One region of the Kitasatospora sp. NPDC051914 genome, then DNA from elsewhere that is predicted to be linked to it. Evidence: riboswitches for the same ligand, from Rfam matches in the RefSeq annotation. Region 1 holds a riboswitch; the other holds the start of a gene.

Region 1 (5,486 bases):
GGGCATGACCCGCCACTGGCGGACCTCCGCCACAAGGCTCGGTAAAGTGCGGGAAAAGAAAGTGGATCAGCGGCCGGGGTAGCCGGGCCACGGCTGCTGGGGCCAGGGCTGCGGCCCCGGCGCCGACTGCGGAGAGTAACCATAGGCCGGGTAGGGGGCCCCGCCCTGCGGGTGCCCGTACTGGGCGTCGCGGTCGAAGAACGGGCGGGCGTTGGCGCGCATCCACATCGCGACCGGGTCGAACTCGTCGGCCATCGCGACGGTGGAGACCGCCAGCCCCTCCGGGGCCAGCTGGGCGGCGCGCTGCACCAGCGCCCGCGCCGCCTCCACCGCGGGCGGGGAGTTGTCGTACAGGTCCAGCCCGACGGCCAGGTACGCCTCGCCCAGGGCGGGCTGCACCCAGGCCTGGCGCAGCGAGCGCAGCGGCCGGACCTGCACCGCCTGCTGCTCCAGCAGGCCGTAGAACTGCGGCGCGTGCAGGCGGGGTTCGGAGATGCCCAGCGGGCCGGCCGGGAGCCGGTCCAGGCCCACCGCGATGCGTCTGAGGTCGGCCCACGGGACGCCGACGCCGCCGCCGGGCGCGTGCGGGTTCAGCCACAGGCCCCAGCGGGTCCGGAACAGCGCGGCGGCGATCTCGGTGCCGGAGATCACCTCGTGGCCGCGGGCCCAGCCGCTGGCGGCGAGCTGCTCGGCGGAGGTGACGGCGGGGGCGTAGCCGTGCCCGCCGATGTCCATGTTCCCGTACTGGGCGTCGGGGCTGCCGGGGGTGCCGTGCCAGAGCAGCATCCAGACCTGCCCCTGGGCGAGGGCCCGGAGCAGGTTCTCGTACGCGTCGTAGCGCTCCGGGGCGACCGCGCCGAGGGCGCGCTCGATGGCGCCCGGGTCTCCGCCCGCGGGCGCCACGGGTGCCCGGCCCCACTGGCCCGGCCCGCCGCCTGCCGCTGCCGCGCTCATGCGCCCGCCTCGCTCCGCTCGCTCACGTCGCCGTGCCCCGTCTTGTCCGTCTTCCGCCGCTCGCCCTCACTGTCGGGGAGCACCCTATTGCGCAAGGCCGACAGGCGTCATGCCGCATACCCCCCGGCCGCCCCGCCGCCGTGCGGCGCAGGCGGTCACCCCCGGACGTAGAACGGCGCCACGGCGGTGAGCAGCCACTCGACGACGGGGTCGTCGGCAAGATCGAGCAGCACCAGGTGGACGCCCCAGGGCGGCGGCGCGGTTCCCATCGCACGGCCGAGCGCCTCGTTGACCTGCGCGGGATCGGCCGGCCAGGCCGGGTCGAGCTGGATCCCGACGTACAGCTGCGGGGCGTCGGCCTCCACCCGGGCGAGCGCCCGGCGCGCCGTCAGCACGCCCGGCAGCGCCTGGAGTTCGGCGGTCGCCGCGGCGAGGAAGGCGTACGGCTCGTGGTGCGGCTCGGGCTCGCGCAGGGCCACCGCGGCGCCCTCGGAGACGGGCTCGGCGTCCCAGCGGTCGCCCTGCGGTCCGCGGCGCAGCTCGCCGACGCCCTCGGGCGGCACCGGGATGCCCACCGGCGCCTCCGGGTTGACCGCGATGCCGATGCCGAGCGGGAGGCCGCGGGCGAACTCCCAGACCGGTGCGATCGCGAACGGCATGCCGGGGGCGTGCTGCAGGAACTGCTCCTGCGAGGAGAACACCGGGACGTACGGGGTACCGGCCAGCTCGATGGTCGGCAGGTCCAGCGAGGTGCCCTGCGGGTCGGCGCCGGCCGGCAGCGGGATCCACACCTGGCTGCGGGCCAGCACCTCGATCACCCGGGGCGTCGCGCCGGGGTCGCCGAGGGCCGCGGTGAGCACCTGCTCCAGTTCGTTGGACGGCCAGCCGCCGCCCTCCGGCGCCGAGCCGGGACCGGCCCACGCCTGTGCCTCGCCCGCCGGATAGCCCATGTACCGCCCCTTCGATCGACCGCTGTACAGAGCCTAGCGGGCCGCCCCCTCTCCCATCAGGCCCGGCGGCATGCCATGATGAGCGCGCTCGACCTCCAAGTTCATACTGGCCGCTCGAACCCGCGCGGGAGAGTCCGGAACGCCCCCAGGGCGCGGCCGGCGCCGAAGGAGCAAGTCCTCCCCGGAATCTCTCAGGCACCCATACCGCACGGGCGAGGCACATCTGGAAAGTGGACACGGCCGCGCCGTGCGCCCACCCACGGTGCAAGCCGCCATCCTTGAGGTGGCGGTGAAGCTCTCAGGTTGTTGACGACAGACGGGGAGACTCCACCAGCCCGTCCTGCCCGCCCCCGGGCAGGAGGGTCGCCCGCGTGCCCGCAAGCAGCCAAGGAGTCCTGCCGTCATGTCCCTCCGCCTCACCGCGCTCGACGCGCTGCACCGCTCGCTCGGTGCCACCATGACCGACTTCGCCGGCTGGGACATGCCGCTGCGCTACGGCAGCGAGCGCGAGGAGCACCTCGCCGTCCGGACGAAGGCCGGCCTGTTCGACCTCTCGCACATGGGCGAGATCACCGTGAGCGGCCCGCAGGCCGGCGAGATGCTGGACCACGCGCTGGTCGGCTTCATCTCCGCGCTCGGCGTGCTGCGCGCCCGCTACACCATGATCTGCCGCGAGGACGGCGGCATCCTCGACGACCTGATCGTCTACCGCACCGCGGAGGACGAGTACATGGTGGTCGCCAACGCCTCCAACGCCCAGGTGGTGCTGGACGCGCTGACCGAGCGCGCCGAGGGCTTCGACGCGGTCGTCCGCGACGACCGCGACGCCTACGCGCTGATCGCCGTCCAGGGCCCGGAGGCGAACGGCATCCTCGCCTCGCTGACCGACGCCGACCTGCCCGGCCTGAAGTACTACGCGCTGCTGCCCGCGACCGTCGCCGGCAAGCAGGTCTGGCTCGCCCGTACGGGCTACACCGGCGAGGACGGCTTCGAGGTCTTCTGCGCCCCGGCCGACGCCGAGCACCTGTGGCAGGCGCTGACCGAGGCGGGCGCCGACAAGGGCCTGGTGCCGTGCGGCCTGTCCTGCCGCGACACGCTGCGCCTGGAGGCGGGCATGCCGCTGTACGGCCACGAGCTGTCCACCGACCTGACCCCGTTCGACGCCGGCCTCGGCCGCGTGGTGCGCTTCGACAAGACCACCAACGAGGGCGCCTTCGTCGGCCGCAAGGCGCTGGAGCAGGCGGCCGCCGAGGCCGAGTCCGCGCCGCCGCGCAAGCTGGTCGGCCTGGTCTCCGAGGGCAAGCGGGTGCCGCGCGCCGAGTACGCGGTGGTCGACGCCCAGGGCGACCCGATCGGCCGGATCACCTCCGGCGCGCCCTCCCCCACCCTCGGCAAGCCGATCGCCATCGCCTACGTGGACGCGGCGCACGCCGAGCCCGGCACCGCCGTCGCCGTCGACGTGCGCGGCAAGGCCGAGCCGGTCGAGGTCGTTGCGCTGCCGTTCTACAAGCGCGCCCGCTGAGCGCCGAAAAGCCCCTTCACCGAGCGGTCCGCACAGCGGACGGCCCCGCCCCTCCCCCTTGCGATCCTGGAGAATGACGCCATGAGCAACCCCACGCACCTGCAGTACACCGAGGAGCACGAGTGGCTGACCGCCGCCGTGGACGGGGTGTCGACGATCGGCATCACCGCGCACGCCGCGGACGCCCTCGGCGACATCGTGTACGTCCAGCTCCCCGAGGTCGGTGACACGGTCACCGCCGGTGAGACCTGTGGCGAGCTGGAGTCCACCAAGTCGGTCAGCGACCTGTACTCGCCCGTCACCGGCGAGGTCGTGGAGGTCAACCAGGCCGTCCTCGACGACAACGCGCTGGTGAACAGCTCCCCGTTCGAGGAGGGCTGGCTGTTCAAGGTCCGCGTCGAGGAGACCGGCAAGACGCTCGACGCCGACGCGTACACCGCCTTCATCGGCGGCTGACCGCCCGCTCTCCGGGGCGGCCGCAGCGCAGCGGCCGCCCCGCCCTGGCCCTTCGCTCCACGGGGAGACCCCACCTCATGACGGTTCTCAACCAGTCCCTGCACGCGCTCGACCCGGAGATCGCGGCCGCGGTCGACGCCGAGCTGCACCGCCAGCAGACCACCCTCGAAATGATCGCCTCCGAGAACTTCGCCCCCGTGGCGGTCATGGAGGCCCAGGGGTCGGTCCTGACCAACAAGTACGCCGAGGGCTACCCCGGCAAGCGCTACTACGGCGGCTGCGAGCACGTCGACGTCGCCGAGCAGATCGCCATCGACCGGGTGAAGGCGCTGTTCGGCGCCGAGCACGCGAACGTCCAGCCGCACTCCGGCGCGCAGGCGAACGCCGCGGCGATGTTCGCTCTGATCCAGCCGGGCGACACCATCCTGGGCCTGAGCCTGGCGCACGGCGGCCACCTCACCCACGGCATGAAGATCAACTTCTCCGGCAAGCTCTACAACGTGGCCGCGTACCACGTCGACGAGAAGACCGGCCAGGTCGACATGGCCGAGGTCGAGCGCCTGGCCAAGGAGCACCAGCCGAAGCTGATCATCGCCGGCTGGTCCGCCTACCCGCGCCAGCTGGACTTCGCCGAGTTCCGCCGCATCGCGGACGAGGTCGGCGCCCTGCTCATGGTCGACATGGCGCACTTCGCCGGCCTGGTCGCCGCGGGCCTGCACCCTTCCCCGGTGCCGTACGCGGACGTGGTCACCACCACCACCCACAAGACCCTCGGCGGCCCCCGCGGCGGCGTCATCCTCTGCAAGGAGGAGTGGGCCAAGAAGATCAACTCCGCGGTCTTCCCCGGCCAGCAGGGCGGCCCGCTGGAGCACGTGATCGCCGCCAAGGCCGTGGCCTTCAAGGTCGCCGCCTCGGAGGAGTTCAAGGACCGCCAGCGCCGCACCCTGGAGGGCGCGAAGATCCTGGCCGAGCGCCTGCTCCGCCAGGACACCGTGGACGCCGGCGTCTCGGTGCTCTCCGGCGGCACCGACGTGCACCTCGTCCTCGTCGACCTGCGCAACAGCGAGCTCAACGGCCAGGACGCCGAGGACCGCCTGCACGAGGTCGGCATCACGGTCAACCGCAACGCCGTCCCGAACGACCCGCGCCCGCCGATGGTCACCTCCGGCCTGCGCGTCGGCACCCCGGCCCTGGCCACCCGCGGCTTCCAGGCGGAGGACTTCCGCGAGGTCGCCGACGTCATCGCCGAGGCCCTGCTGCCGGGCTTCGACGAGGCCAAGGCCACCGCCCTCAAGGCCCGCGTGACGGCGCTGGCCGCGAAGTACCCGCTCTACCCCGAGCTGTAGTCCGTCTCCTCCCGGCGAACGGCCCCACCCCGGCCGTTCGCCGGGAATTCCGGGGCACCGAGCACACTGGACAGTGCGCACGGTGCCCCGAACCGTGTCACCCAGCAAGTCCTTCCACGAGACCAGACAAGGACGTCCCCCCGTGGCCATCAGCGTCTTCGACCTCTTCTCCATCGGCATCGGGCCGTCCAGCTCGCACACCGTCGGCCCGATGCGCGCCGCCCGGATGTTCGCGCGCCGCCTCAACTCGGAGGGGCT
Region 2 (5,486 bases), on a different contig from region 1:
TTGGCGCCGTCGACGTAGACCTGGCCGCCGGCCTCGTGCACCAGCTCGCAGATGGTGGTGATCTCGGTCTCGAACACGCCGTGGGTGGACGGGTAGGTGACCATCAGCACGGACAGCTGGTCGCGGTGCTGCTGGATCTTGGCCTTGAGGTCCTCGACGTCGACGTCGCCGTCGGTGAGGGTCTTGACCACGACGACGCGCATGCCGGCCATCACCGCGGAGGCGGCGTTGGTGCCGTGCGCGGAGGACGGGATGAGACAGACGTCGCGCTGGGTGTCGCCGTTGGCGTGGTGGTAGGCGCGGACGGCCAGCAGGCCGGCCAGCTCGCCCTGGGAGCCGGCGTTCGGCTGGATGGAGACCGCGTCGTAGCCGGTCACCTCGACGAGCTGCTGCTCCAGGCCGTGGATCAGGCTGAGGAAGCCCTGCACCTGGTCGGCCGGGGCGAAGGGGTGCAGCTGGCCGAACTCGGGCCAGGTCACCGGCTCCATCTCGGTGGTCGCGTTGAGCTTCATGGTGCAGGAGCCCAGCGGGATCATGCCGCGGTCCAGCGCGTAGTCGCGGTCCGACAGGCGGCGCAGGTAGCGCAGCATGGCGGTCTCGGAGCGGTGGCTGTGGAAGACCGGGTGGGTGAGGTACTCGTCCTCGCGCAGCAGGGCGGCCGGCAGCGCGTCGGCGGTCTCGGCCAGCTCGGCACCGGTGACGCCGAAGGCGGCCCAGAGCGCGGCGACGTGCTCGCGGGTGGTGGTCTCGTCGCAGGAGATCGAGACGGTGTCGGCGTCGACCTTGAAGATGTTGATGTTCGCGGCGAGCGCGGCGGCGACGACCTCGTCGGCGCGCTGCGGGACGCGGGCGGTGACGGTGTCGAAGAACGCGCCGTGCACCAGCTCGACGCCGCCGGCACGCAGGCCCTCGGCGAGCGCCGCGGCGTAGCGGTGGGTGCGGCGGGCGATCGTGGCCAGGCCGTCGGGGCCGTGGTAGACGGCGTACATGGAGGCCATCACGGCGAGCAGCACCTGGGCGGTGCAGATGTTGCTGGTGGCCTTCTCGCGGCGGATGTGCTGCTCGCGGGTCTGCAGGGCGAGGCGGTAGGCGCGGTTGCCGTCGGAGTCGACGGAGACGCCGACCAGGCGGCCGGGCAGGTTGCGGGCGTACTCGGCGCGGACGGCGAGGTAGCCGGCGTGCGGGCCGCCGAAGCCCATCGGGACGCCGAAGCGCTGCGAGGTGCCGCAGGCGATGTCGGCGCCGAGCGAGCCCGGGGACTTGAGCAGGGTGAGGGCGAGCAGGTCGGCGGCGACCGCGACGACCGCACCGAGGCCGTGCGCCTGCTCGATGACCGGGGCGAGGTCGCGGACGACACCGGAGGCTCCCGGGTACTGGAGCAGCACGCCGAAGACGCCGCGCTCGGCGATCTCGGCCGGGATGCCCTCGGACAGGTCGGCGACGACGACCTCGACGCCGGTCGGCACGGCGCGGGTCTCGATCACGGCGACGGTCTGCGGCAGGGTGTCGGCGTCGATCAGGAAGACACCGCCCTTGACCTTGGTGACGCGGCGGGCCAGGGCCATCGCCTCGGCGGCCGCGGTGCCCTCGTCGAGCAGGGAGGAGCCGGAGGTGGCGAGGCCGGTCAGGTCGGAGACCAGGGTCTGGAAGTTCAGCAGCGCCTCGAGGCGGCCCTGCGAGATCTCCGGCTGGTACGGGGTGTAGGCGGTGTACCAGGCCGGGTTCTCCAGCACGTTGCGCAGGATCACCGGCGGGGTGAAGGTGCCGTAGTAGCCGAGGCCGATCATGGAGGTGGCGACCTGGTTGCGTCCGGCCAGCTCGCGCAGCTCGGCGAGCACCTGGGCCTCGCTGCGGCCGGCGGGCAGGCCCAGCGCGGTCAGGCTGCGGATGGCCTCGGGCACGGCCGCGTCGGACAGCTCGTCCAGGGAGGCGTAGCCCACCTGGGCCAGCATCTTCGCCTGGGCGGCCGCGTCGGGGCCGATGTGGCGGGTCTCGAAGGGGCTGGCCTGCTCGAGCTCGGTGAGGTTCGGCTGGGCGTTCATGGGGGTCGAGGCCTCCTGGTCACGGACCGGCGGGGGTACGCACGCCGGTCGGCCGCCGTGGGGAGCCGAGGACGCACGAACCCGTCAGGCCTCCCCCTCTGTCATCGGTACCTGAGAGCTTCGCCGCCCCGACGCCCTGGGGCATCTTTTCGGCTTGCACCGTCGGTGAGGGTGGTCACCGACGGCTCCTGTGCCGACGGCCCTGCCCTGCTTTCCAGAGTGACCTGTCCCGTGCGGTACGGATGCCTGAGAGATTCCGGGGAGGAGTTGCTCCTTCGGCGCCCCTTGCCCCAGCTCAGCAGGGTCGGGGACTCTCCCGCGCGGGCTCGGCGGTCGCCGCCCAGGGTACCAGCGGGACACCCGTCGATGGCGGGTGCTGTGACCGGCGTCCCACGCGCCGCGTTCCCCCGGACGGCCGATCACCGGCCCGGACGGCCCCGCTCGGCTCGCCGCTGTCCGGTCCATGGCGTTTTGTGTGAGATGGCGTCTGGCCAGCTCCTCCAGGTGACCCCACTTTCGAGTACCACAGGAGCAGTTGCACTGGAGGACAGCGTGCAGACCGATATCGATCCGCGAGACCTGATCGGGCACAAGGCGGTCGACCGGAACGGTGACAAGATCGGCACGGTCGACGAGGTCTATCTCGACGACGCAACCGGCGAGCCCGAGTGGGCCGCGGTGCGCACCGGGATCTTCGGCCGGGACGCCTTCGTCCCGCTGACCACCAGCGAGTTCTCCGGCGAGGAGCTGCGGGTCCCGTACGACAAGTCGCTGGTCAAGGAGTCCCCGGACTTCGGCGTGGGCCAGCACCTCTCACCGGCCCAGGAGTTGCAGCTCTACCGCTACTACGGTCTGGACACCTCGGGCACCGGCCGCCCGACCGCGGAGGCGCCCGCCGCCCCGGCCGGGCGCAGCCGGGACACCGGCTTCGGGTCGGTGGCCAACGCCTCCCCCGGCCCGGCCCCCGCCCCGGCGGCCGGGCCGCCCGCCGCGAACGGCCACGGCCCCGCCCGGCAGCCGGACGGTGGGCCCGGCACCCGGCACGACCGCGCCGAGCCGCACGACGGCCGGCACCGCCCGGAGGCGCACGACAACACGATGCGGCTCCAGGCGGTGCCGGCCGGCGGCAACGTCCGCCCGCTGGTCGCGCCGTCCGCCGCACCGCACCGGGCGCCGTCCGCCGAGGAGCAGCACGCCGACGGTGAAGCCGGGCCGCGCGGGCCGGTGGAGGTCACCTGCCGCGAGGAGCGCCTGGACATCAGCACCGAGTGGCACGTGCTGGGCACCGCGCGGCTGCGCAAGTACGTGACCTCGGAGGCCGTGGAGCGGCGGGTGCCGGTGGTGCGCGAGCGCGTCCGGGTGGAGCGGGTGCCGGTGACCGACGCCGAGCGGGCCGCGCTGACCGAGCAGGAGATCGCCGAGGCGGTGGAGGAGGTGACCCTGCGCGAGGAGCGGCCGGTGGTGCGCAAGTACCTGGCGCCGGTCGAGCGGGTCCGACTGGTGGTCGAGCGGTACACCGAGGAGGAGTTCGTCCGCGAGGAGCTGCGGCGCGAACACGTGGAGGTGCACGACGGGACGGCGCACCAGCCGTACGGGCCGCTGCCGGCCGACGCCGCGGCCGACGGTCCGGCGCCGGCGGCCGCGCACACCGGCCCGCACCCGGCGGGTCCGGCGCCCGCGCAGGTGGCAGCCCGGACGGCCGGGCCCCGGCCGGATCCGCTGCGGCGCAGCTGAGCACGGGCGGGCGTCGCCCGTTCGCCGAGTGAAGGCCCCGGTCCGCCGATGCGGACCGGGGCCTTCACTTTGCCAAAGCTTCACCAATCGATATTTGACACATTGAAGTATCAGCCTGCATCGTTACTTCAGCTGATTCACTATCTCTCGCCTGAAGCACTTGACCAGGCTCCGGGCAGTACCAAAACGGGAGGAAACCACCGTGAGTGAGGCCCCACAGCCCGCCACCACGGCAGACCGGCCGAGCAGTGCGCGGGTGCTCCCCGCGCTCGTGCTTGCCATGCTGGCGTTCAGCGTGGTGCAGACCGCGGTCGTGCCGATCCTGCCGTCGCTGGCCAAGGAGCTGGACGTCTCCGGCTCCAGCATCACCTGGCTGATGACCGCCAACCTGCTGTCCGCAGCCGTCCTCACCCCGCTGCTCGGCCGGTTCGGCGACCTGCGCGGCCGCAAGCCGATGCTGCTGGTCTCGCTCGCCGGCCTGGTCGCCGGCTCCGCCCTCGCGGTGGGCACGCACTCCTTCACCTGGCTGGTCGTCGCCCGCGTCCTGCAGGGCGCCGGCGGTGGCGTGCTGCCGCTCGCGATCAGCATCGTCCGCGACGAGCTGCCCAAGGCCAAGGTCACCGGCGGCGTCGCCGCCATCAGCGCCTCCATGGGCGTCGGCAGCGGCCTCGGCCTGGTCGCCACCGGCCTCCTGCTGGAGCACTGGAGCTACAAGTCGATCTTCTGGATGGGCCTGGCCTTCGGCCTGCTCGCCGTCGCGCTGGTCGCCCTGCGGGTGCCCAAGGACCCGGTCGTCGACAAGGACGGCGGCGCGGACCCGCTCGGCGCCCTCACCCTGGCCGGCTGGCTCTCCGCCCTGCTGATCGCCGTCAGCCAGGGCAACAACTGGGGCTGGACCTCCAACCGCACCCTCGGCCTGTTCGCCGTCGCCGCCGTGGTCGCCCTCGTCTGGATCCTCATCGAGGTCAAGGTCAGCCACCCACTGGTCGACATGAAGATGATGTCCCGCCCGGCCGTCGCCTTCACCAACATCTCCGGCCTGCTCATGGGCTTCGGGATGTACGGCTCCTTCATGGTCATCAGCAACTTCGCCCAGACCCCCGAGAAGCTCGCCCACTACGGCTTCACCGCCACCGTGCTGCACGCCGGCGTGATGCTGCTGCCGTCCGCGCTCGGCTCGATGGTCGCCGCCCCGCTGGGCGCCCTGATGATCGCCCGCCGCGGCCCGCGCCTGCCCCTCGTCGCCGGCGGCATCCTCGGCGCGATCGCCATGGCCTACCTCGGCGTCCGGCACAGCCACGAGATCGACATCTACCTGGCCTCCGCCGTCTTCGGCCTCGGCGTCGGCCTCGCCTACGCCGCCATGCCGGCCTACATCAACGGCGCCGTCCCGGCCGAGCAGAGCGGCATCGCCAACGGCATGAACGCGGTGCTGCGCACCGTCGGCGGCGCCATCGGCACCGCCGTCATGGCCGCGATCCTCACCGGCGACACCATGAAGCTGCCGATCCCGGTCGCCCTGCCGACACTGGACGCCTACGAGCACGCCTACTGGACCGCCGCCGTGGTCTGCGTCGTGGCCGGCCTGGTGCCGTTCGCCATCCGCCGGATCAAGCCGGCCGCCCAGCCGGCCCCGGCCGCCGGCACCACGGCCGCCCCCAGCCCCGAGCTGGCCAAGACCGACGCCTGACGAGGCGTCTCCTCGCGCCA

What was found. Region 1 has a riboswitch for glycine ahead of gcvT (glycine cleavage system aminomethyltransferase GcvT). Riboswitches for the same ligand answer to the same signal wherever they lie in the genome.
Region 2: another riboswitch for glycine. It lies ahead of gcvP (aminomethyl-transferring glycine dehydrogenase); the one in region 1 lies ahead of gcvT (glycine cleavage system aminomethyltransferase GcvT).

What each region holds. Positions count from the first base shown of each region.
Region 1 is NZ_JBFAXX010000017.1:98,922-104,407, forward strand. It holds gene AB0M03_RS13875 (enhanced serine sensitivity protein SseB C-terminal domain-containing protein) at 67-954, opposite strand; gene AB0M03_RS13880 (enhanced serine sensitivity protein SseB) at 1,110-1,904, opposite strand; glycine riboswitch at 2,020-2,121, shown strand; gene gcvT (glycine cleavage system aminomethyltransferase GcvT) at 2,308-3,426, shown strand; gene gcvH (glycine cleavage system protein GcvH) at 3,508-3,882, shown strand; gene glyA (serine hydroxymethyltransferase) at 3,960-5,228, shown strand; gene AB0M03_RS13900 (L-serine ammonia-lyase) at 5,371-5,486, shown strand, end outside.
Region 2 is NZ_JBFAXX010000020.1:111,874-117,359, forward strand. It holds gene gcvP (aminomethyl-transferring glycine dehydrogenase) at 1-2,042, opposite strand, end outside; glycine riboswitch at 2,267-2,371, opposite strand; gene AB0M03_RS15660 (PRC and DUF2382 domain-containing protein) at 2,595-3,776, shown strand; gene AB0M03_RS15665 (MFS transporter) at 3,979-5,466, shown strand.